DNA from 3 places in the Brevibacillus sp. AY1 genome. Region 2 is predicted to be linked to each of the others. Evidence: riboswitches for the same ligand, from Rfam matches in the RefSeq annotation. Region 2 holds a riboswitch; each other region holds the start of a gene.
What was found. A riboswitch is a leader RNA that binds a small molecule or an ion and turns the genes downstream of it on or off. The one in region 2 is predicted to bind cyclic di-AMP.

Region 1: linked by a shared signal. The riboswitch ahead of JZI27_RS12070 (ABC transporter ATP-binding protein) and the one ahead of JZI27_RS23200 (Na-translocating system protein MpsC family protein) in region 2 are both predicted to bind cyclic di-AMP.
Region 3: linked by a shared signal. The riboswitch ahead of JZI27_RS24175 (TrkH family potassium uptake protein) and the one ahead of JZI27_RS23200 (Na-translocating system protein MpsC family protein) in region 2 are both predicted to bind cyclic di-AMP.

What each region holds. Positions count from the first base shown of each region.
Region 1 is NZ_JAFLPN010000012.1:42,998-51,942, reverse strand. It holds gene JZI27_RS12100 (ABC transporter permease) at 1-407, opposite strand, end outside; gene nikB (nickel ABC transporter permease) at 404-1,345, opposite strand; gene JZI27_RS12090 (ABC transporter substrate-binding protein) at 1,342-3,027, opposite strand; gene JZI27_RS12085 (ABC transporter permease) at 3,330-3,989, opposite strand; gene JZI27_RS12080 (osmoprotectant ABC transporter substrate-binding protein) at 4,021-4,905, opposite strand; gene JZI27_RS12075 (ABC transporter permease) at 4,934-5,584, opposite strand; partial or broken gene JZI27_RS12070 (ABC transporter ATP-binding protein) at 5,651-6,391, opposite strand; cyclic di-AMP (ydaO/yuaA leader) riboswitch at 6,597-6,730, opposite strand; gene JZI27_RS12065 (AEC family transporter) at 6,940-7,833, opposite strand; gene JZI27_RS12060 (LysR family transcriptional regulator) at 7,918-8,820, opposite strand; gene JZI27_RS12055 (coenzyme F420-0:L-glutamate ligase) at 8,940-8,945, shown strand, end outside.
Region 2 is NZ_JAFLPN010000057.1:2,948-11,892, forward strand. It holds gene JZI27_RS23180 (hypothetical protein) at 1-168, shown strand, start outside; gene JZI27_RS23185 (S8 family peptidase) at 299-2,674, shown strand; gene JZI27_RS23190 (AAA family ATPase) at 2,812-3,828, opposite strand; gene JZI27_RS23195 (hypothetical protein) at 4,481-4,804, shown strand; gene JZI27_RS23200 (Na-translocating system protein MpsC family protein) at 4,999-5,382, opposite strand; cyclic di-AMP (ydaO/yuaA leader) riboswitch at 5,524-5,663, opposite strand; cyclic di-AMP (ydaO/yuaA leader) riboswitch at 5,709-5,848, opposite strand; cyclic di-AMP (ydaO/yuaA leader) riboswitch at 6,052-6,192, shown strand; gene JZI27_RS23205 (hypothetical protein) at 6,570-6,947, shown strand; gene JZI27_RS25135 (potassium-transporting ATPase subunit F) at 7,127-7,204, shown strand; gene kdpA (potassium-transporting ATPase subunit KdpA) at 7,231-8,901, shown strand.
Region 3 is NZ_JAFLPN010000071.1:184-5,489, forward strand. It holds gene JZI27_RS24165 (adenine nucleotide alpha hydrolase family protein) at 1-163, shown strand, start outside; gene JZI27_RS24170 (CBS domain-containing protein) at 190-636, shown strand; cyclic di-AMP (ydaO/yuaA leader) riboswitch at 1,146-1,287, shown strand; gene JZI27_RS24175 (TrkH family potassium uptake protein) at 1,495-2,832, shown strand; gene JZI27_RS24180 (potassium channel family protein) at 2,856-3,515, shown strand; gene JZI27_RS24185 (hypothetical protein) at 4,247-4,552, shown strand; gene JZI27_RS24190 (hypothetical protein) at 4,673-4,951, shown strand; gene JZI27_RS24195 (hypothetical protein) at 5,091-5,306, shown strand, end outside.

The sequences.
Region 1 (8,945 bases), on a different contig from region 2:
AAAATATCCATGATCCGCATCAATACCGTATCGACGACACCGCCGATGAAGGCGCTCGTCACACCGATAAAGGTACCCGTAATAAAGGTAATCGAGACGGCCATCACAGCGACCATGAGGGTCACACGCGTGCCGTGCAGCAGTCTGGAAAAGACATCGCGGCCAATCGAATCCGTGCCCAGCAAATGCTCAGCGGATGGCTCCGCAAGCAAGGATTCGTAGTACGGCTTTGTAGGATCATGAGGTGCGAACCAGGGGCCCATGATCCCGACCGCGATGACCATCAGCAGAATGATCATGCTGTATCTGGATTTCGGATTTTGCCAAAGCTTTAGCAGGACACCATCTTCACGGACCGGAACCTGTTTTTGTGATGGTGAAATGACGGCTGGATTGGCCTGACTCATGAGGTCCCCTCCTTCGTCTGTCCGACTTCAATGCGCGGATCGATCAGGCTGTAGACGATATCGACCAGCATATTGACAAGGACAAAGATGACGCCAATAAACAGGATGATCCCCTGCACCAAAGGAAAATCGCGGGAGGCAATCGAGCTGATCGCCAACGAACCAAGACCTGGCCAGTCAAATACGCGCTCGATGATGACGGTCCCCCCCAACAGGGAAGCGATTTGCAGCCCAATGATGGTGACGACCGGAATCATCGCATTGCGGAAAGCATGGATGAACAGGACTGCTCCTTCGCCCAGACCTTTGGCCCGCGCAGTGCGGATATAGTCAAAGGAAAGGACCTCTACCATACCTGCCCGAGTCAAACGGCTGATGACCGTCGAGGCCAGCACCCCGAGCGTAACAGCTGGCAAAATCAGATCACGAAAACCGGTTCCGCCTGCGATTGGAAGCCAACCCAGCTTGACCGTAAACAGCATGATTAACAGGATGCCGAGCCAGAAGCTCGGGACAGAAACCCCCAGTGTCGCGATGCTCATCGCAGAAAAATCAATGAACGTATCCTTGAAGCGAGCTGCCAGAACTCCCATCGTAATCCCGATGCAAATGGCTAGAAACATGCCGCTCGCCGCCAGCTTGACGGTCGCGGGAAAACGCTCCAGAATCTCCGACAGGACGGGGCGTCCCGTCTTGAAGGACGTCCCCAAATCCCCTTGAAGCACATTCGCTAAGTATTGGAAGTACTGTGTGACGAGCGGCTGGTTCAAACCCAGCTGCTCTCTCAGTGCATGAACTTGCTCGGCTGTTGCATTTTCTCCCAGCATGATCCGGATTGGGTCTCCGGGAATGAGATGGATCAGCGCAAACGAAAAGATCGAAATACCAAGCAGAACGATCAATCCAGAAGCGAGCCGTTGGAGAATGTACTGCTTCATTGGTTTACCCAGCTATCGTGGTACATCAGGCCACGCAGTGGATGGATGCCCACGCCTTCAACGGGCTTGCGCACGACGTTGAACTGCTTCTCCGTATAGATCGGTACCCACCATGCCTGCTCGACCACGTATTTTTGAACCTCTTTGTACACGTCTTTACGTGCTGCACTGTCTACCGTCGTTCTGCCTTTTACCAAAAGCTCATCCATCTTTTCGTCTTTTACATAGCTGAAGTTCAAACCGCTATCTGCTTGGCTGGAATGCAGGAAGAGGTAGAGCACATCCGGATCGTTCAGCGTGTAGCCCATCAGCGTCATATCAAAGCTTCCCTTGGTCGCTGTATCCACCAGCGCTCCCCACTCCAGCGTCACGATGTTCACTTCAACCCCGATATCCTTCAGCATGGCTTGAATCAACTGAGAAGCCTGCGCCCAAGTGCCTGTCTGCGTCAACAGATCCAGCTTGAGTGGTTTGCCGTCCTTCTCATACAGTCCCTGCGCGTTTTTCGTATATCCCGCTTTCTCCAGCAAGGCTTTCGCTTCGTCTACCTGATAGGTGAGGCCGTAATCTTTCACGGATTCATCGTAGCCGAACAAGGATGGAGGCAGTGGACCGTATGAAACGACGCCCTCGCCCTGAATGACGGCTTTCATGATTGCTTCCTTGTTGATCGCTTTATTCAAAGCCTGTCTCACTTCTACGTCCTGGAACACCGGTTTGCGCGTATTCAGCATGACGAACAATCCCAAACCATTGCGCAGCATCTCTTTAACCTCGAATTGCGGATTGTCCCGGTACTTGGCGACGTCCTTGGCTACGACACCGCGTGCGATATCGATAGAGCCGCTGTCCAAGGCAGCGAGCAACGTTTGATTTTCAGCAATAAAGCGGTAGACGAGTCTATCTGCATATGGCGCTCCCTGGTTTTTAAAGATCGGATCCGCCCAGGCAAACTCCTCGTTTCGTGTAAAGGAAATGGACTGACCATTCTCCCACTTCTCAAACTTCCATGGCCCTACACCAACGGGTTGACGTGCGTACTTGTCGCCTGCCTGCTCAATCGCCTGCATCGACAACGGCTGAAGCCAGCCCGGATCGCTCAGGAATTGAAGCAGAGGGGCAAATGGCTGTTTCAGATGAAGCACCAGAGTCGTATCATCAGAAGCTTCCACAGACTCTACCTCAGACAGATTGCTTCCCGCTACCTTCGCAGCTGTTTCCGGATTGAGCGCGCGCTGATAGGTTTCCGCTATGGATTTGGCTGTCATCGCGGTCCCATCGTGAAATTTGACGCCTGTACGAATCTTGAATGTCCACGTCTTGCCGTCCTCCGATACCTGCCAGCTCTCTGCCAGATACGGTTTGAATTCCAGCGTGTCCGGGTCTTGCGTGACGAGACTCGCGCCGAGATTGCCTGCAATCTGGTTGGCGACGGCCATCCCCGTCTTGTGGATATCCAGCTGATCCGGTTCGTTGGCGATCCCGATCGTGATGGTTCCTCCCTTTTTCGGTTGGAGGTCCGCTGTTGCTGCCGGTGTTTCAGTCGAAGTCGTAGTCGACGGTGCTGAACCTTCCGGTGGCGAACTTGCTGGTGGTGTACTACATCCGGCTATCAGCGCCATTGACAGGGACACCATTGTTGCGGTCGAGAAGAGCTTTTTGAGGTATGCTGTAGGTACCATGTGCCATCCTCCTAAAAGGTAATATGAATTAACACCTACAGTACCATTTATCTAAAAATTGTGATTATTGAAGATTTCTATAAGGTATAGATGATTTTTGTCGGATCTCATGGGTGGACGCTAAAGGCAGATTTCTCTTTTTTCACTCCGCTTCGGATGGAATCCCAAAGACTTTCGCTTTTTTCATGGAGTCGGGCAGGGCATTTTCTACTCCTGTTTCCTGACCACCACTACAGTTGGATCAACGTGCTTTTATCATGAAAAAGCCCGATCACGGAGATCGGGATTCCTTCAAATCATTTTTATTTCTGCGCTCTAGCAGCCTGCATGCGGAAATTGGCGCGTTTTTCGATCTTGCCCAGGATCAGGTCGACCAATATCACCAGCAAAGCAGCAGGAATCGCTCCCGCCAGCACCTTCTGATCATCAGTCGTCACGATGCCGCGCATGATCATCTCGCCAAGTCCACCAGCCCCGACAAAAGTGGCCATCGTCGCCGCACCAATGGAAACGACGGAAGCTACGCGAATTCCTGTCAAAATGATCGGCAGGGCAAGGGGTATTTTGACCTTGGTCAACAGCTGCAGCTTCGTCATGCCCATGCCTGTACCCGCTTCTGTCAGATTTTTATCGACATTTTCGAGGCCAGCATAGGTATTTTGGACGATCGGCAGCAGCGAATAGAGAGCGAGCGCCACGATGGCAGTCCCATAGCCCAGTCCCAGAAAAATCATGATGATCAGCAAGAGGGAGATGGTCGGTATGGTTTGGATGGCGTTTATCGTCGTTTGGATGACAAACGCGATACGTTGATTTCGCGTCATCCAGACGGCCAGCGGGACACCTACGACGATCGCGATGAGAATTGCACTGGCACTCATGAAGAGATGCTCCCCTGTGAAGGCTAAAAGCTGCCTCCAGTATGTCACAAACACTCCCAGTGTTCCTATCAAGGCATCCATGGAGATCTACCTCCCTTCCCGTGCACTTTTTTTACTTCTGTATCAGTCCTTGCTCCAGCAAAAATTCGCGAGCAATCTCAGCCGGATCCTTTTTCTCGATGTCTGCTTTGTAGTTCAAGGCCGTCATCGTCTTCGTATCGATCTTGCCAGTCAGCTTGTTGATGACCTCTTCCAGCTGCGGATACTGCTTCAGCGTGTCTTTGCGTACGACAGGAGAAGCTCCGTACGGCGGGAAGAAGTGCTTGTCGTCCTCCAAGGTTGCCAGACCGTATTCCTTCAGACGGGAATCTGTCGAATACGCAAGCACAATATCGACCTCTCCGGAGTCAACAGCCTTATACACCAATCCGATGTCCATCGGCGTTGTCTTGCCAAACGCAATGCCGTAATCTTGTTTGAATGCCTGATAACCGTCATTCGGACGCTCCAGCCAGCTTGAATCCGTACCCAAGCTCAAATCTTTGGCAATAGGAGCCAGATCGGAGATGGTTTTCAGATTGTGCTTATCAGCCAGCTCCTGACGAACGGTAAAAACATACGTGTTATCAAACCCATACGAAGGGAACCAGAGCTCGTCGAACTTCTCGGCCACACCGTTTTTCACCAGTTCAAAAGCTTCCTGCGGATCCTTGCTGAATTCTTCCAAGCCGAGGCTGCTTGTTAGATCGGTTCCTACATAACGTACGGCGGAAATCTGGATATCGTTGTTCTGCATCGCTTTCAACACGACAGGAGTCGCCCCGAGACCGCCAACCAGCTCAGCCTTCAGGTCGGAATTGCCTTGAATGACTTGCTGGAGCATATGCGCAAGAATCGTCTGCTCCGATGTGGGCTGATGTCCGATCTTGACGACATCGCCAGAGCTGCATCCAGTGGCTAGTACCAGTGATAATCCTGCTATGATAAGTGCTTTCATCCAATTGCTTTTCAATGGTTGTTCCCCCTTAATCCGCACGCTTTATCTTTAATCCTTTTGGCGTGCATAGCTTCTGAACTTTTCTTGTCAATAAGTCAGCAATCGTCGCCAGCATTGCGGTTGCAAGCGCACCTGTAATCAGCATGTTGTCGTTTGCAAGCCCAAGTCCGGTAAATACCAAGTATCCGAGTCCTCCCCCGCCGATCACGGCAGCGAGCGTGGCCCAGCTAATGGTATAGATCGTTGCTGTTCGAAACCCTCCCATGATGATGGATATCGCCATCGGCAATTCAATTTTCAGCAGTATTTGAAAGCTGGTCATGCCCATGCCACGAGCTGCTTCGATCAGGGCCGGGTCTACTTCTCGGATACCCGTAAACGTATTGCGCAGCATGGGTAACAGAGAATAAAGAAATAAGGCTACGACCGCAGGTACGGCCCCGATTCCGAGGAGTGGAATCATCAGACCCAGGAGGGCAAGACTGGGAATCGTCTGCAGGATGTTGACAAACCCGATGACGTATTTATTGATTTTCTCTGTCCTCGTCAGCAGAATACCGAGCGGCACAGCGATCAGAAATCCAGCCATTACGGCGATAAAGGAAATGTAGCTATGCTCCCAAAGAAGGGACAGGACCAGGTCATACCTTTCTGTCAAAAACAAAATCCAATCATTCATCTTCACACCCCCTTGTTAGGATATACTCCACTTCGGGAGCGCCGCTTTTTTGGAAGTGGCCGGGTGCAGCTCCTTTACCTTGCGCAGGCGTTTGGCTCCGATAAAATTCACGACGAATTCGTTGGCCGGATTTTGCAATAGCACATCCGGTGTATCCAGCTGAACGACAGTGCCGTCGTTCATCAGACAGATGCGATCGGCAATCTTGATCGCTTCGTCCATATCATGCGTCACGAACACGATCGTCTTGTTGATCGTTTTTTGCAAGCGGACAAATTCATCCTGCAGCTGCTCCCTGCTGATCGGGTCCAATGCGCTGAATGGTTCATCCATCAAAATAATCGGTGGATCTGCGGCCATCGCGCGAATGACGCCGACGCGCTGCTGCTGACCGCCGCTCAGCTCAGCAGGGTAGCGATTTTTGAAGACCTTTGGATCAAGTCCTACCATGTCCAGCAGTTCGTCTACCTTTTTTTCGTACTGGCTGCGCTCCATTTTTTTCAGCTTGGGCACCAGCGCGACATTTTCGCCAATCGTCATGTGCGGAAACAGGGCAATTTGCTGAATGACATACCCGATGCTCCTGCGAAGCTCCACTGGATCAGTCTTGAAAATATCCTCTCCGTTGATCTCAATCCTGCCTGCGGTCGGCTCGATCAGTCGATTGATCATCTTCATCGTTGTCGTCTTTCCGCATCCACTGGGGCCAATCAGGACAAACAGCTCACCCGCATGGATCTCCAGGTTCAAACCCTTGATAATGGAGGCGTCGCCAATGCGTTTTTCCACTTGTTGAAAGGAAATCATAAGCACCACTCCTTCGAAAAAGATTTATGAAAAGAAAAAAGTCGAGACACTGTTCACGTCTGGAGGACCTTCCGGACGAAAGCAGTATATCGACTCTTTTCTCACATACAAATATGGGGAAATAAGCTTGCATAGTGCGCGACTGGTAGCCCAAATAGAGCTGCTAGTCAATACACGAAAAGCAAGCATGTACACGTAGATTGTATGCTGATTCTGCTTTAGCCGACGAGGTTAGCTGACGGGTAGGATGGCAGGTAGCATCCCTTCTGTTTGCACAGAATTAACCCCAATGATGGTTCCCCCGTTTTCGTCAAGGACGAAACTAGGCCCGATATGAAGTTGGTTAAATCGCTACTAAAACGGATTGGGTAATGAAATTCAGTTTACCATAACGTGAATGTATACTCAATTTTCAAAAAACGCCGTATAACCCCCTCTGACTCTCTCAAAGGGAGTTAACCGTAATCAGTTTTCTCTTTCTTCTGAATCCTCCGGTATCCTTCCAAATCCTTCCCTGCCGCAATCGGAATGTTCATGAAAATCGCGCTTCATTGTAAAAAGTGCAGCAGGAATGTCAAGGTTCCTACACTCATCACCGTCGTCACCAAGACGGAGCTGGAGACAAACTGCGGTCTGGCATTAAATTGGATGGCATACATCGCGGTGGTCGCCGCTGAAGGCATCGCTGCCAAAACAATCAGTACCTTCTGAAGCAAGGGATCAATCGGAAACATCAGACAGATGAGATAAGCGAGCACCGGGGATGCGACCAGCCGAATCACGCTCGCGATACTGATCCCTTTCCACTCCAGTCCTTTTGCCGATACATTGGCCAGCTGCATGCCCAAAATCAGCATCACCACCGGAATTGCAGCCTGGGCAACCAGATCAATCGCCTGGTAATAGGTTTCTGGTATCGAAATCTGAAGCTTTTGAAACAAGACAGCGACCACAACCGCATGATTAGAGGGCTGCTTCAGCACCATCTTGATCGCGTCCTTCGCCCCGCCTTTGCCCCGGGAAGCGAAATAGACACCGAAGACTCCCATGATGATGGCATGGAACACCATGATCTGTACCGCATAGTGAAAGCCCGTCTCGCCGTAAGCAAACAGAATGATCGGCGTCCCGTAGTTTCCACTGTTCATGAAAGCCGTGGAGAGCATCATCGCGCTTTCCTGCTGCTTGTCGTACTTGAAGCATTTCGCTGTCATTTGCGTGATCAGGATCAGCCCAATCGTCAGCAAGGTGGAGATCACCACGATGTAGAACAGCTGCATATCGAGCGGCGTCTTGTAAAACGTACGGAACACCAGAGCCGTAGACAACACGTATATGGCAAGTGTCGAGATGGGTTTGAGATCCAGCTTGTAGATCCGCTGCAAGATGTAACCACTCAAAAAAATCAGTAATACAGGTAAAATCACTTGGAAAAATATCATGCCATTCCCTACTTCCTTATCCATTCACTTTCCTGCTTCAGTATACCAGAGCAACATGAAAAAAAGCCGATCCCGCTTTATTTTTTAGGTAGCGTGATCGACTTTATTATTTTCCAATATCTCCACAAATTTCGATGCAGCTGGTGAGAGCGACACACTTTTTAAAAAGCAGACTCCTACTTCTCTCTTTGGTATCTCATCCGTTAAAGGTACTTCATACAATAATCCTTTTTTCAAATACTCTTGGGAAAATTCTTTGGTCACACAGGCTATTCCTAAATTGATTTTCGCAAATTCCAGTAATAAGTCATGAGAGCCCAATTCAAATTCCGGAGAAATCTGTATGCCTTTCGATAGCAGATAATCTTCTACATACCTTCTGGAATTTGAATTCGATTCAAGCAGGATTAAAGGCAGCTTTACCACTTCATCTAGGGTTATGGGTTTCGATACGAGATGCTTGTATTTCTCCCCACAAACAAAAATATCATGGATATCGATGCACGGTCTTTGTTCTAAGGTAGAATCATCAAGAGGCAAATTAACAATGGCAATATCAACCTCTCCTGATTTTAATATCGAACAAAGCTCTAATGTGGTACCATTCACGATCTTAAATTTAATATTGGGATATTTACTATGAAAAGCTTCCAGATAGGGAAGTAAAAAATATCTCGATATCGTATCCCCTACCCCAATCTTTAATTCCCCTGTCGACAAATTCTTGAATTCTAAAATCTTTTCTTCCCCAACATCAATTAATTTCAAAGCCGAATTTACATATTCATAGAGAAGACTGCCTTCGTTTGTTAAAGATACCCCTTTAGGCGTTCGATTAAAAAGACGTATATCCAATTCTCTTTCCAATTGCATGATTGCCTGGCTAACAGCGGGTTGGGTCATGTAAAGGTCTTTGGCTGCCTTAGAAAAGCTTTTCCTTTTTCCTACCTTGCAAAATATTTTATATAAATCTAATTTGCTTATCATATAAGCGCCCCTTATACCTATCATTCCATATATTCATTTTACTTATATCACTCAACCGATGTATAGTACAAGCAGTAAGTCTTGTGAATAAGCTTTAGTCCTTACAAGGAGTGATCATAGTGGAA
Region 2 (8,945 bases):
CTTATAGGTTGTAAAGCATTGGTCAAAGAAGGTTTCATTATAGATAGTTCTAAGCCAGTAAAAATTAGTAAGGTAACTCCCAGCTATTTAATTGTGGAGACGGAAAATGGAATATCTACTATTTTAAGGGAAAACCATATTGAATGCTTGTTAATTGAATTGAGTTAGACTGCAGTGGCTACAGAGATAGTCGAAGGAAAGAAACCTGCTATAATTTACCTGTAATTATTTGTAATCTTTTGATATCATTAAATATTATAGGACAATGGTATCGCTAATGCGTAAGGGGATGTATTAATTGACTTATGAACACCTGCAGTTAATTAAAGAAAATATAAATTTTGTTAGACAGGGTAGGCAAGATAGAAGACCGGACCGACAAATTCAGCCCAGAATTCATGGCCAAAAATTGCAAAATAGTTTTCATTCTAAAAAGGAACAGTATGAAGCAACTAAGAAAATCGGTGAAGATTTTATTTTTAAAATTGTACGTGACAATTCTAAGCCCATAAATTTTAACAAATTGGGGTTATCATTGTTAGCAGAACTACCTAATAATATTTCTGTAGTTGAAGTTAAAGATTCATATGCACTTATGTCTAACTTATCTGATTTTACAGCAGAGCAGATAGCAAAAACTAAGGTAGTGAACTATTCCCAGTTTGCTAATATTGACGAATTTATTTTTCAGACGCCTGAAGAAAAAATGGGTCCAATACTTAGTAATAAATCAATAAATCAAGAAAGTGTTTATACTTTAGACGTTCAGTTGTATTCAAGTGATGAAAGTCTTAAGGACATCCATAAAAAAGTATCTTTATTTAAAGACTTTTTAAAATCAATTCAAGCTACTTTATTAGATGATTGTATTTTACAGAGTTTGATTCTGCTAAAGATAAAAATTAAAGGTAGTTTTATAAAGGATTTATTAGAACATCGCAACGTTTATTTTGTGGATATGCCACAAAATTCAATATATGATATGGACAATATTAATCAGTTATCTTTTAGTGAGTTGCCCAAAGTTGACCTACCAAGTGAGGATTCTCCATTAATAGGAGTAATAGACAGTGGTATTATTCCTACACATCCTTTGTTGAAAGGGTCAATTGTTGCTTCAGAATCATTTGGTGGATTAAACTCACCTTTTGATGAACAAGGACACGGAACAATGGTTGCAGGAATTATTCAATTTGGAGACTTAAATAATGTGTTAAGCTTAGAATCTGTTAAACTACCTTTTAAACTTTTAAATGGTAGAGTAACCAACCAAAATAATAGTTTTCCAGATGAAAAAATTCTTGTAAACGTGATAAAAGAGGCAATCGAGGAATTTATTAATGAATATCAATGTGACATTTTTAATCTATCTTTGGGAGATAGTCGTTTTCCTTATGAAACGGATACAAAAATGGACCACTGGAGTTATATTTTAGACCAGATAGTACATGAATACAATGTTGCTATTATTGTGTCTGCAGGTAACTATACTCCGTATCATCACAATGGTCAAATTCTTGAACGATTTTATGATGATTTACTGGAAGATCCGATGGCAGCTTTAATTCCTCCAGCATTGGCGGTTAATTGCTTAACAGTTGGATCAAAAGTAAAAGACGATATACCTTATCAGAGTGACAAGAAACTTCAACATATAGCTGTTACGGGTAAGGAGCAGGCATCTCCTTTTACACGGGTAGGTTACGGCTATGGCAATGGTATCAAACCTGAAACTATTGCATATGGAGGTAACTATTCACTTAATACTGGTACTAAACGTTTAAATACTTCGGATCGGAATTTAGGTATACTATCTACTAGTTTATTTAACCCTACCCTTGGTAGTTGGTTTGAAACTCGTTCAGGGACTAGTTTTTCTGCACCATATATTACAAGGTTAATAGGGTTAATTAAGAAGAGGTTACCATCTGCTAAAGGGAATTTATTAAGAGCGATTCTAGTAAATACTTGTAATCAAGAAACAGGGATTAAAAATTACGTTCAGGAAAGGTATAAGAATAAAGAATTTAAACCCGCGCAGTTAAAAGAAAAATACACTAGAATACAGGGATTTGGAGATGTTAGAGAAAAGTTCCTAATAAATTCATATGACCACTATGTCACAATGTATTATGAAGGCGAAATGGAAATAAATAAGGTTAATATTTTTGAAATTCCAATTACTGATGAAATTTATAGTAAAAAGGGAAAAGCAACACTCAATATAACACTTGCTTATAATCCACCATGCAGAGATAGCAGAATAGATTATACTGGTGTAAAGATGACTTACGAGCTATTTAGAGGTCTGTCCTTAGAAGAAGTAACAAAATATACTTGTAAACCAGACGATGATGAATTCGAAAAGGACACATTGCCAAAGCACTTAAAAAAACATAAATGTAAATTAACTCCGTCCATGCAGGAAATTTCTAGAGGAACAATACTAAAATCAAGTCACAGAATATCCTCAAATGCCACTTCACAGCATGTATATGGAGATAAGTATTATTTAGCAGTAAAGTGTCAAGAAAGGTGGTATTCTGGCCCTAAACATCAGCCATATGCTGTTGTAATATCAATTGAGCATGATAATGAAGAAGCAGTACTTTACGAAGAAGTTAGAGGAGTACTAGAAGCAAGGAATCGTACACGTGTTAGACAAAGAAGTTAAACAAAAGTTTCAGGTTAGATTACATCGTTGAAAAGTTGAATGAACAATATTCAATAAATAAGTATAATTGATATAATAAAAAACCGACTATACACAAGGAAAATCGAAAACTTGTGTAAATTCGGTTTTTATTATATTTAATCATTAACTTTATTATAAATTTTTGATCGTTCTCTATAAATATCTATTTGTTTCCTAATTTTATTATCATCAATATAGGAGTCATTTTCAATTATTGCTGTTCTGATTGTATTTAATATTATTCTCTCTATATCAGCATGTGCATAGCCAACTAATTCCTTAGAAAGTTCTACAAAGCTAATTTCTAAACAAGGGTAACGTTTTAAGTTCTTCCTTAATAATTCTGTAATATGACTTTCTGTAGGTTTATCAAACATAATAACTTCATCAAACCTTCTCCATACGGCTTGATCCAGTAAATTTTGATGATTAGTAGCAGCGATTATAATGCTATCACCATTATAATTATCCAAAAGTTGCAAGAAGGTATTTACAACCCTTTTTAATTCACCATGTTCATCGACACTATCTCTTTGTTTTGAGATGGCATCAAATTCATCAAAAAATAAAATCCATGTCCCTTTTTCGATAAAATCAAAAATCTTCCTTAAATTTGATGCTGTTTCTCCTAAGTAAGAGGAAACAATGCTATCAAACCTTGTATATAAGATTGGAATATTTAATTCTCCAGCAATTGCCTCAGCAGTTACAGTCTTACCACACCCCGGTGGTCCACAAAATAAATATCTATTTCGTGGCTTCAAGCCATAAGATTCAAGAATTTCAGCGCCTTCGTATTCACGAATGAAGTCTTTTAATAATGTGCTAACAAAGTCATCTAAAATTAAATCATCTAATAGTATTTTTGATGTCTTTACATCAACAAGGTTAAAGTTTGAGTCTTTATCTTTCGGAAGGAGATGAAGCAAATTATTATTAAAGTTAGATTCAGCCTTTCTTAATTGTTTTAACGAGGTTGAATTAATTATCCTTTGCAAGTCATCTGCAAGTTGATAATGATTTTTTTTACGCTCATCATCTATAATATTATTTGCAATTGCCTTAAATTCTTCAGTATTCCCCTCATTAAAACTTTGAAAGAGTTTTTTTAAATAACTTCCTTTTGCCATCATTTTACACCCCCTTAAAGATTAAAGATATCTATATCTTATCATTATAATACCCATACTGTGAATAATTAGCGTAACAAATAAAGTTAGAACTTAACAATTATTGTGAAAAGAATCGAAATATAACAACACTTACACTTTATATAAATGAATAAAAATCCCTTATTTTTTATTATCCTTCTTACATTTTATATATTAATGGCAATTTAACAGTGATTTTTTATTTATTATTTTAAAATTATTATAAACGAATGAGGAAGGGAAAATGGACAAAGGAAAGGAAACAGTTATCATTCATTTAGATGATAATATGGTTTTAGCGAAAAGTGATCAATATTTGTCTCTGAAGTTAAAGTGAGACAGCAAAGAAGCAAAAAAATAACTATGTAGTTATTATTCATAATGAATTTATAAAAGGTGAGCAAAGGGAAATTTTAGCGAGAAATTTTGGATCTTCTTCTGCACTAATGAAATTTCTCTTCTCAATTATTCCTGAATACTTTATTAAACAAAAAGTCATTAACGAAACATACAATGCTATTCAAAAGTTAATTTCAAAGGGATAAAATTATTTTGCTTGAAAAACAAGGAATTCATAATTCCAAATTTAAGATGTAAGTAGAAACAATAATTTACTACAGAAAGGATGATATTTATGGACAATTATACAGGACGAGTACTTCTGGAAGATAATCTGGTTTATTCCTTCTTTGGTGATTATAATATAGTAATTGCTAAGGAACAGATTTACAGTTGGATGGGAAACAACCCATCTGATTCTTTATACTATGTGCTAATTGAAAAAGATTTAGCTCCTAACACACAGCAGGTAATGCATCTAAAAGTATTTACAACTATAGGTTTAACCTTAAAGTATTTATCAGCCATGTTACCAGAATATATTTATGATTTGGCTCTCATAGATAGAATCAAGGAGAATACAAATCAATTAGCATTTAAAGAAAAAAGTAAGGATTAGACCTTACTTTTTTCACTTTATTGAAAGGTGTGAAGTTGGTCGTGTTTTAATTCGCACTCTTATTTTACCCCTAAGGCTGTTTGACCTTCCTTCACTTTTATATAAAAAAATAGTAGCACAAACCACAGCTTTGATCTGTACTACTAATGTTAGTATGTTCTTGTTGAATTTTTCAGTACTAAATTAGTTAAGACTTATAACTTTTCTAATTTTTTCAATAGAGTTTGTTCTAAATCTTTATCCAAAATAAAAACCTCGATTCTTTCTCCAGTTTTGGTACTTATATCAGAGTGGGAGGAAAGAACCTTACATCCAGTATATTCTTCAACAATTTTTTCATGTTCCTCACTATAAAGCTCACGAAGTAATGTTCTCATTTGTTTAACAAGTTTTCTACCAGTTTTATTGCGGATAAGGTGTTTTTCTTCGACTGTAAGAACTCCTTTAAAACGCGTGATTAACATGTCATTAATAATATATGTTTTAGCTTCTTGAGGTCCTTTTCCGATTAAATCACGTTGAAACTTTATAAATGCTGAATTAATATCAGCTTCTAGATTCTTTTTTAAATTAAACATAAAGCCTCCATTGTAGATGTAAGATTTAAATGCTCAATATTAAATCCAAAGTTACCTTTAATAGGGCCTAAATTCATCAAAAAGAAGCTGTTAAAGTGGTCATTTTAAACAAGTATTTTTCTACAAAAAACATGGAAAATGGCCTTTCTCCAACAACGCTTACGGGGTTAGCTGTCGGATTCGGATGATTAGAGTCACCCTACCTTGTGAAAGGATTCACCCCAAGTATAATAGTTAAAGTGGTTCCCCCGCTTCAAATATGAATTCAGCGGTATTTTCTATGAATTAATAAAGTTTTAAATAATAACTAGAAAAATAAATTCACCTACTCTCTCCAACAACGCTTACGGGGTTAGCTGTCGGATTTGGGTGGTTAGAGTCACCCTACCTTGTAAAAGGATTCACCCCAAGTACAATAGTTAAAGTGGTTCCCCCGCTTCAAAATCGAATTAAGCGCTTGAGGTTAAAATCGAATATATCATACTACTAGAAAAAATCGTTGTAAAGGGTATCTGTTTGATCAAAAATTTCTATGCACTATGTATTTAAGAGAAATAATGTTAAATAAACTACTTAAAATGAGAAATATAAAATTTTAATTATTATAAATAGTTCTTAATTACTATTTACAATATTTGAAGTTTAAATTAAGATTTCAAACATAAACCAATTGTATATCGGCTTAATCCTGAGAACTCAGGAACGGAGGAACCAATCTTTTGGGGTTAATTCTACAATTGTAGAAGGGATGAGAAACTCTTTCGCCATCCTACCCGTCAGCTAACTTCGTCGGCTAAAGCGAAGGAGGTCACAAAGACCACCTTATTTCAAGGGGCTATTTTTGTATGGGTTCATGCAAAAAAGCAGCTTGATTGATACGTAGGTCTTTTTTATTATGCCTATAATTGAAAAAGTTTCGTGGAAGACAGAACGCAGAGAGGGCTTTAAGGCTTGCTAGGCGCTAAGTAGACCAATGAATACTTTTTCTCCATTCAAATGTTTTGCTGTTGCAAATCATTCATTCATCAAAATATGTGAATTTATTTTCACTATTGTGATTTGGATGTTTTTTGTACGGTTACATGACGGAGAAAGAGTAATCATTGGTCTTTTTTGTTTTACTTGCATTCAAGGAAATAGCAATCTTTATCGGCGAGCCAGTTCTATCTATTAAGGAGGAAATAAAAATGGAGAAAAAGTTAATTGTATGTAGTGAAAGCTTATACACGCCAATCGTTTCACTGATCGAGCATGAGGATTCAATGGTAGTTAAGTCATTTAACCAATCTTTTTTAACACAAATACAAAACAGAAAAACAAACATTGTAAACTTAGCAGATTTGATTGATCAATTCATGCAATATGAGGAAGTTTATATCATCGCAGATTCTTTAAATGAAGGGTTTGAATTAACCTTATTCTTTTCTGAAATAAGAACCAGAATGATTATTGTTGTCACTCATAACAGCAGATATATTCCAATTTATAAAATACTAGGAGCAAAAATTGTCATGATTACTAAACCTGGTGAGGATTCTTACCGTTGGTTGCACCGTGTTGTTTAAATTTAAGGAGGTGATTTTCAAGAATCAGATTTAGAATAACCACACTACTAATATGTCATTTAAGAAAGGGAGATTTATATGGATTTAATATCTATTGGCTTAATTATTTTATCATTTGGATTGTTTTTTGGATTTGCTAAATTTTGTAACGAAGTAATTGAAGAGAAAGGAGAAGAGTAATGATCATTTTACTAATCCTTTCGATTGGAATTGCTATTTATTTAACTGATGCACTTATTCATCCTGAAAGATATTAAATTTCATTTTACATGGAGGAAAAGAAATGGATTTTTTACAAATAGCATTGGTTTTGATTCTTGCACTAATTATTGCCATACCAATGGGTAAATACATCGCGCTAAGTTTTTCACTAGAAGAAACGAAGCTTGATCGTGTATTCGGTCAGGTAGAAAAAATCATCTATAAATTATCTGGCATCAATCCAATCAATATGAATTGGAAGCAGTATGCAAAAGCTTTATTGATTAGTAACTTAGTTATGTTTGCCATATGTTACTTGATTGTAAGGTTACAAGGTTTCCTACCGTTCAACCCAAATAATATAGGTGCTATGGAAGAATTGTTATCCTTTAATACGGTTGCAAGCTTCTTAACAAATACAAACTTACAACATTATAGTGGTGAAACTGGGTTATCATACTTTTCTCAAATGACTGTGATTACCTACTTAATGATGACAACACCAGCAACAGGTCTTGCCTTTTGTATGGCGTTCATCCGAGGGGTTACTGGACAAATGAGCTTGGGAAACTTTTATGTGGATTTAGTTCGTTCTCTGACTCGTATTCTCATCCCAGCATCACTTGTTGTAGGACTTTTATTAGTTGGTCAAGGAGTTCCACAAACACTAGATGGAACAGTAACTGCTACAACACTTGAAGGAGAAGAACAACAAATAGCTCGTGGGCCAGTTGCATCATTAGAATCGATTAAGCATTTAGGTACAAATGGTGGTGGATTCTTTGGTGTGAACGCAGCTCATCCATTTGAAAACCCAACACCGTTTTCAAATATTTTACACATACTTTCAATGCTGTTTATCCCAACTTCAATCGTATTCGCTTTTGCTTATATTGCAAAAAAACGAAAGCTAGGTTGGATTCTGACAGGTACGATGGGGGTTATATTCTTAGCGTTGCTTACGACGATTTACGTGAATGAATCAAATGGAAACCCAGCATTATCTGAAATTGGTCTCACCCAAGAAGAAGGAAGCATGGAAGGGAAAGAAGTAAGATTTGGAATTGCTCAAAGTGCACTATTCACAACTGTTACAACTGCTGCAACGACAGGATCAGTTAATAACATGCATGATACTTTAACGCCTCTTGGTGGATTTGTGCCATTAGTGTTAATGATGTTCAATAATATCTTTGGTGGAGAAGGCGTAGGGTTCGTCAATATCATCATGTATGCAATATTAGCAGTCTTTATTGCAGGGTTAATGGTTGGACGTACACCGGAATTTTTAGGTCGGAAAATTGAAGCCAAAGAGATGAAATTAATTGCTATTACCATATTAATACATCCGTTAATCATCTTAGTCCCATCAGCCATTGCGTTAGCAACAGAAATGGGTTCGTCTGCTATTTCAAATCCTGGTTTCCACGGAATATCTCAGGTAGTCTATGAATTTACTTCATCTGCCGCCAACAATGGCTCAGGATTTGAAGGATTAGGGGATAACACTCCTTTCTGGAATATAGCAACGGGTTTAGTCATGTTATTCGGTCGTTATTTTTCAATGATTGCGTTGCTTGCAGTTGCTGCGTCTTTAATTGTGAAAAAGCCAGTACCTGAAACGATTGGAACCATTAAAACGGATAATAGTACATTTTTAGTTTTCTTAGTGGCTACTGTAATAATAGTTGGGGCATTAACATTCTTCCCAGTTTTAGCATTAGGACCAATTGCGGAAGCTCTAACACTATGAAATTAGTTGAAAATAGAAGATCAAAGGAGTATTACGATGAATAC
Region 3 (5,306 bases), on a different contig from region 2:
AAATGCAACGCAAGTCATTGTTGGTCAATCTGCGCGAACTAGAATTAAAGAAACATTGAAGGGCTCAATTGTAGAAAAATTACTTCGGTTAGTCCGCCGTTTAGATGTTCTTGTTGTAGCTGATCAAAAACCTACTACCGATGGTAAAAATAATATAGATTAGTTAGTTAATTAAAAGGGATGAGAAAGATGAACGTAGCTTTTTTTATCATACCGAAACATGAAGTGGCATTCGTGTATGATTATTTTACGATGAGGCAAGCATTAGAAAAAATGGAATTTCACCGTTACTCAGCCATACCGATTCTAACAAAAGTAGGAGAGTATGTAGGTACGCTAAATGAAGGTGACTTACTTTGGAAATTAAAACATACTTCTGGATTAGATTTTAGCAAAACCGAGGATATTCCCCTCAAAGAGGTACCGCTACAAAGAGATGTTAAACCCATCAGTATTCGTACCGATATCGAAAAAATATATAATCTAGCAATTGATCAGAACTTTATTCCGATTATTGACGATTCTGAGATATTTATCGGAATTATTAGAAGAAGGGAGTTAATTGAATATATGTATAAAAAGTTAATAGACAAGTCTAATGAAGATAAAAAGAACTACTGTGAAGTTAATCTTTAGTATGAATGAATCATAGTTGTCTACATGAAAATATTTTGAGGGGAAAGGTGTATGTTGATTGATTGTCTAATGAGAGGTATAGGGTTATTCCATTATTGAACTTGGTTAATTTGGCCGTTTATGTTTGTTTTTTCATTGGTTTATTCTATTTCATCTTAAGTAAAATAAGATAAAGCATCAATAAAACCTGTATAGTTGCTTCAGTATCACATTTAATAATTCTGGCTGGAATAACTGGGCCCTTAATGTATGGTTAATTCTGCTTTTAGACACTGGTTGATAGTACTTTATGTATTAAATTAGGGCGTTGATCCAACATGAACTGCACTCTAATTGTTAGATTTGTATATTTAACAATTGGGGTGCAGTTCAAATTATTGTTTTGAATTTATCAATATATGTCTATTGTTAATATTTACTATAATGTAAAAACGAGAGATTACTATTTATCATTTATTTTTATAAGTTTACAAATGTAATATGAAGGAGTAAAATAACTCCGTATTGAGAAAAACATAATGCCTAATCTCATTTTTTTGAGAACGGAGGACCCAATTTTTTGGGGTTAATTCTGCAATTGTAGAAAGGATGATATACTCTTTCGCCATCCTAACCCGTCAGCTAACTTCGTCGGCTAAAGCGAGGGAGGTCATAATAGAGACCGCCTTATTCGAGTATTGTTTTTGTTGTTAAAAACAAAATAAATGCTTGTTTAAATCGGTCTTTTTACATTGAAAAAACAAGTTCATAATTTCATTTTAGAATAAGAAGAAGAATCGAGGGAAAAACATATTTAGTTTAATCATTGGACATGTATATAGATAAATATACTTTTTACTCAATTCTAAGGAGAGAGTTATGAAAAATTTTAAAGAGGGTCTTAATCCATCGAAAGTACTTGTAATTGGCTTCGCCAGTTTAATCCTAATAGGAGCTTTTTTATTAACTCTACCCGTAGCAACAGAGGATGGTAAAGGACTTCCATTCTTAGATGCATTATTCACCGCTACTTCTGCTACATGCGTTACAGGTCTAGTGGTTGTAGATACGGGTGATACATTTTCGATGTTTGGTGAATTAGTGATTTTATCACTTATCCAAATTGGTGGTTTAGGATTTATGACGTTCGCAACCTTTTTATTCACTTTATTAGGTAAAAAAATCTCTTTAAAAGAAAGGATTGTACTAAAAGAAGCTTTTAATGCTACTTCGACTGCTGATATCGTGAAATTAGTAAAAAGAATATTAATTTTTACTGTTATAGCGGAAAGTATCGGTGGGATTATTTTATCTATTAGATTTTCATTTGATATGCCGATGGGTAAAGCGATTTATTTTGGTTTCTTCCATTCAATTTCAAATTTTAATAATGCAGGCTTTGATTTGATGGGGGAATTTAGAAGTCTTACTGATTACGTTGATGATCCGTTCGTAGTATTAACTGTTTGCTCTCTAATTATTTTGGGTGGCTTAGGTTTTGTTGTCATACACGAACTTTATGAATATCGGGAAACACGTACAATTTCACTGCATACAAAAGTTGTATTGACTACAACGCTAATGCTTATAGTTGGAGCATCCATTTTAATTTTCCTATTTGAGTATGGAAATGATAAAACATTAGGACCGTTGTCTTCAACAGGAAAAGCTCTTGGTGCCTTGTTCCATAGTGTAACGCCAAGAACGGCTGGATCTAATACATTACCAATTGCAGATTTGTCTCATGCAACATTATTTCTAACGATTTTCCTAATGTTTATCGGTGGAGGTTCAGGATCGACTGCTGGAGGTATTAAGGTAACTACTTTTGCTGTTCTAATGGCAACTGCCTTATCCCAACTGAAAGGAAAAGAAGATGTGGTTTTATTTAAACGACGTATTGTCTTAGCGAGTATACTAAAGGCACTGACTGTTGCAATGTGTGGCATTATGATTGTGATCATTGTCACCTTTATCCTGAGTATTACTGAACAAGGTCATGATTTTATTATGTACCTGTTTGAAGCAACTTCAGCATTTGGTACTGTCGGACTTTCAATGGGGTTAACACCAGAGCTATCTCCAATTGGACGGATTCTTATTATTTTGACCATGTTCGTAGGAAGATTAGGTCCATTAACACTTGGATTTGCTATTTCGAAACGACGTAAAAAAGAAGCTTTCCATCATCCAAAAGGAAATATAATGATTGGTTAATTAATAAAGGGAAGGGATATAAAATGGCGATAAAACAATATGCTGTTATTGGTTTAGGAAGATTTGGAACTAGCATTGCACGAAGATTACATGAAGCTGGGCAAGAAGTATTAGGAATTGATATAAATGAAGAAAGCGTAGAAGATGCGGAACGTTACGTAACCCATGCAGTGGTTGCTGATTCTACTGAAGAAAAGGCACTTACTTCGCTAGGGATAAATAACTTTGATTGTGTAATTGTAGCGATTGGAGACGATATTCAATCGAGTATATTAACTGTAATGCTATTAAAAAATTTAGGCATTCGAAAAATTATTGCGAAGGCACTTAGTAAACGACACGGGCAGGTGTTAGATGCAATAGGTGCTCATTGGATAATTTACCCTGAAAGAGATATGGGGGAACGAGTAGCGAATCAACTTCTTTCACCAAATATGCTGAACTATATAGAACTCTCAAAAACCTACAATATCGAGGAAATCATAGTTCCTTCTAAAATGGTTGGCAAAAATCTTAGGGAACTGGATGTCCGTGCTAAATTTAATGTTAGTGTCATTGCTGTTTTAAGAAATGAAGATATTATTGTCTCGCCATCACCTGATGAGCTGCTTCAAAATGAAGATATACTAGTAACAATAGGAAATAGAAAGGATTTAGCAAGATTCTCAAGTTTAGAGGGCTAACAGTGCTTTAGCAATAACTATGAGGAACTATTTTTCAGCTTTCATGTTTTTCATTAGTCCGCAATATGGCTCAATTCTAGAGTAGAAATTTTGCTCTGCTGTAGCAAAATATCATCTTAGAGATATTAAGGAAGCTTCTAACTTTTTTCTACGAGTTGTGTTTAATTGATTTTGGCATAAAAAAGAAGCGAAAGAGTCTTAGATGCGTTTAATACAGATGCGGAGACTATGTATCACATTTTTGCTATCTAAGTAAAGGATAGTTTAAGTTGTTCTACATCACAACTGGTTAAAAATGTCGGTTTACATAGAAAAATAGTGCCTGTTATAATAAATATATTTAAATAATGAACGTAACACATGGAGGGGTCAGTCAATCTGGCACCGCCATGTGTTTTTTTATTTGGAAATTTACTTGTAGGAGATGAAAATGATTATATTACAAATTGTCATTATAGAAAATCGCCCGATTGCTGAAGAACGAAAAAGTTAAAAGAACTTCAAAGTATATTTATAGTTTTGTACTAATAGATCAGTTACTTAATAAGAAATCCGAAATATATTAATTTCAGTTTTCTCTTTTTAAACTTGTTCATTTCGATTTCCAAAAAACATTAATTAGAAGGCATCTTTTTGCATAGACAACACATAATGTTTTTTTAAAGGATTATCCATTCCTATATGTAATATATCATCATGATAAAAATTCTTTTACGAAAGAGGGAAAGGAATTGAAAAAAAGAACAGAAGCAAGAATTGTCTATACTGATGATAGTATGGTTTTGGCGAAAAGTGACCAATATTATGTCTCGATTGTAAGAGTAAAGAGTCTCATAAGTAAATGTAGTAATTATGTGGTAATTATTAGTGAGGAAAATCTAATAGGAGAGCAAAGGGATGTTATATTAAAAATATTTGAAAATACAAGCCATCTTGCTAGATTTCTATTGTCCGTAGTTCCAGAATACTTTGTCGAGAAGAAGATAATAAAAGAAACTTACGATTCTATTCAAAAATTAATTAGAGGAAAAGTTTGAATCTTATCAAAAAACGAGGGTTTAGGCTTGGTATATATAAGTTAACAGTGTATATAATTTACTCAAGAAAGGGAGATTTTTATGGGGATTTAAAAGGATCGGGTACTACTAGAAGACAAGTTGGTTTACTCTTTTTTTAGTGATTACAATATAGTCATTTCTAAAGAGGTTGGTTACGGATGGATGGGAAGAAGTTCATCTCTACCACTATATTTTGTAATGATTGAAAAAGATATGGGAGTAGAACAACAAGAAGTACTTCATTTAAGGGTTTTTACTACTATTGGTCAAACAATAAAATATCTATCAGTCATTTTACGAGATTATGTATTCGATGAAGGACTTGTAGAGAGTATAATTAATATATCTAACAAACTGGCATTTGAAAGAGTAAGCTAGGGATAATCCCTTGCTTACTTTTTACTATGACTACTTGCAAAAAGTTTTAAAAATCAGCAGATATTTTTTAAGAGTTTTGATAATTGAAAAGGAAATAGCATTTATATGTTTAAATGTCATGTGGAAAGGGGGAATCTACATGAATAATGAGTTTTTATGGCAAGAAGATGTTGATTTTTGTGGCATTGTTATTCGTTTTGCAATTGTTAAATTTGAAAATAATGGTAAATACGGTGCTTGTGTAGCACAAATATTTGGTGATGAATTTGTTATGGTGGATGCAGCAGTTTGTAGCAGTTATAAGGGAGCAAGAAAATTTCTTATGAAAAATGCCATTAGTGGCAATTTAAAAAAA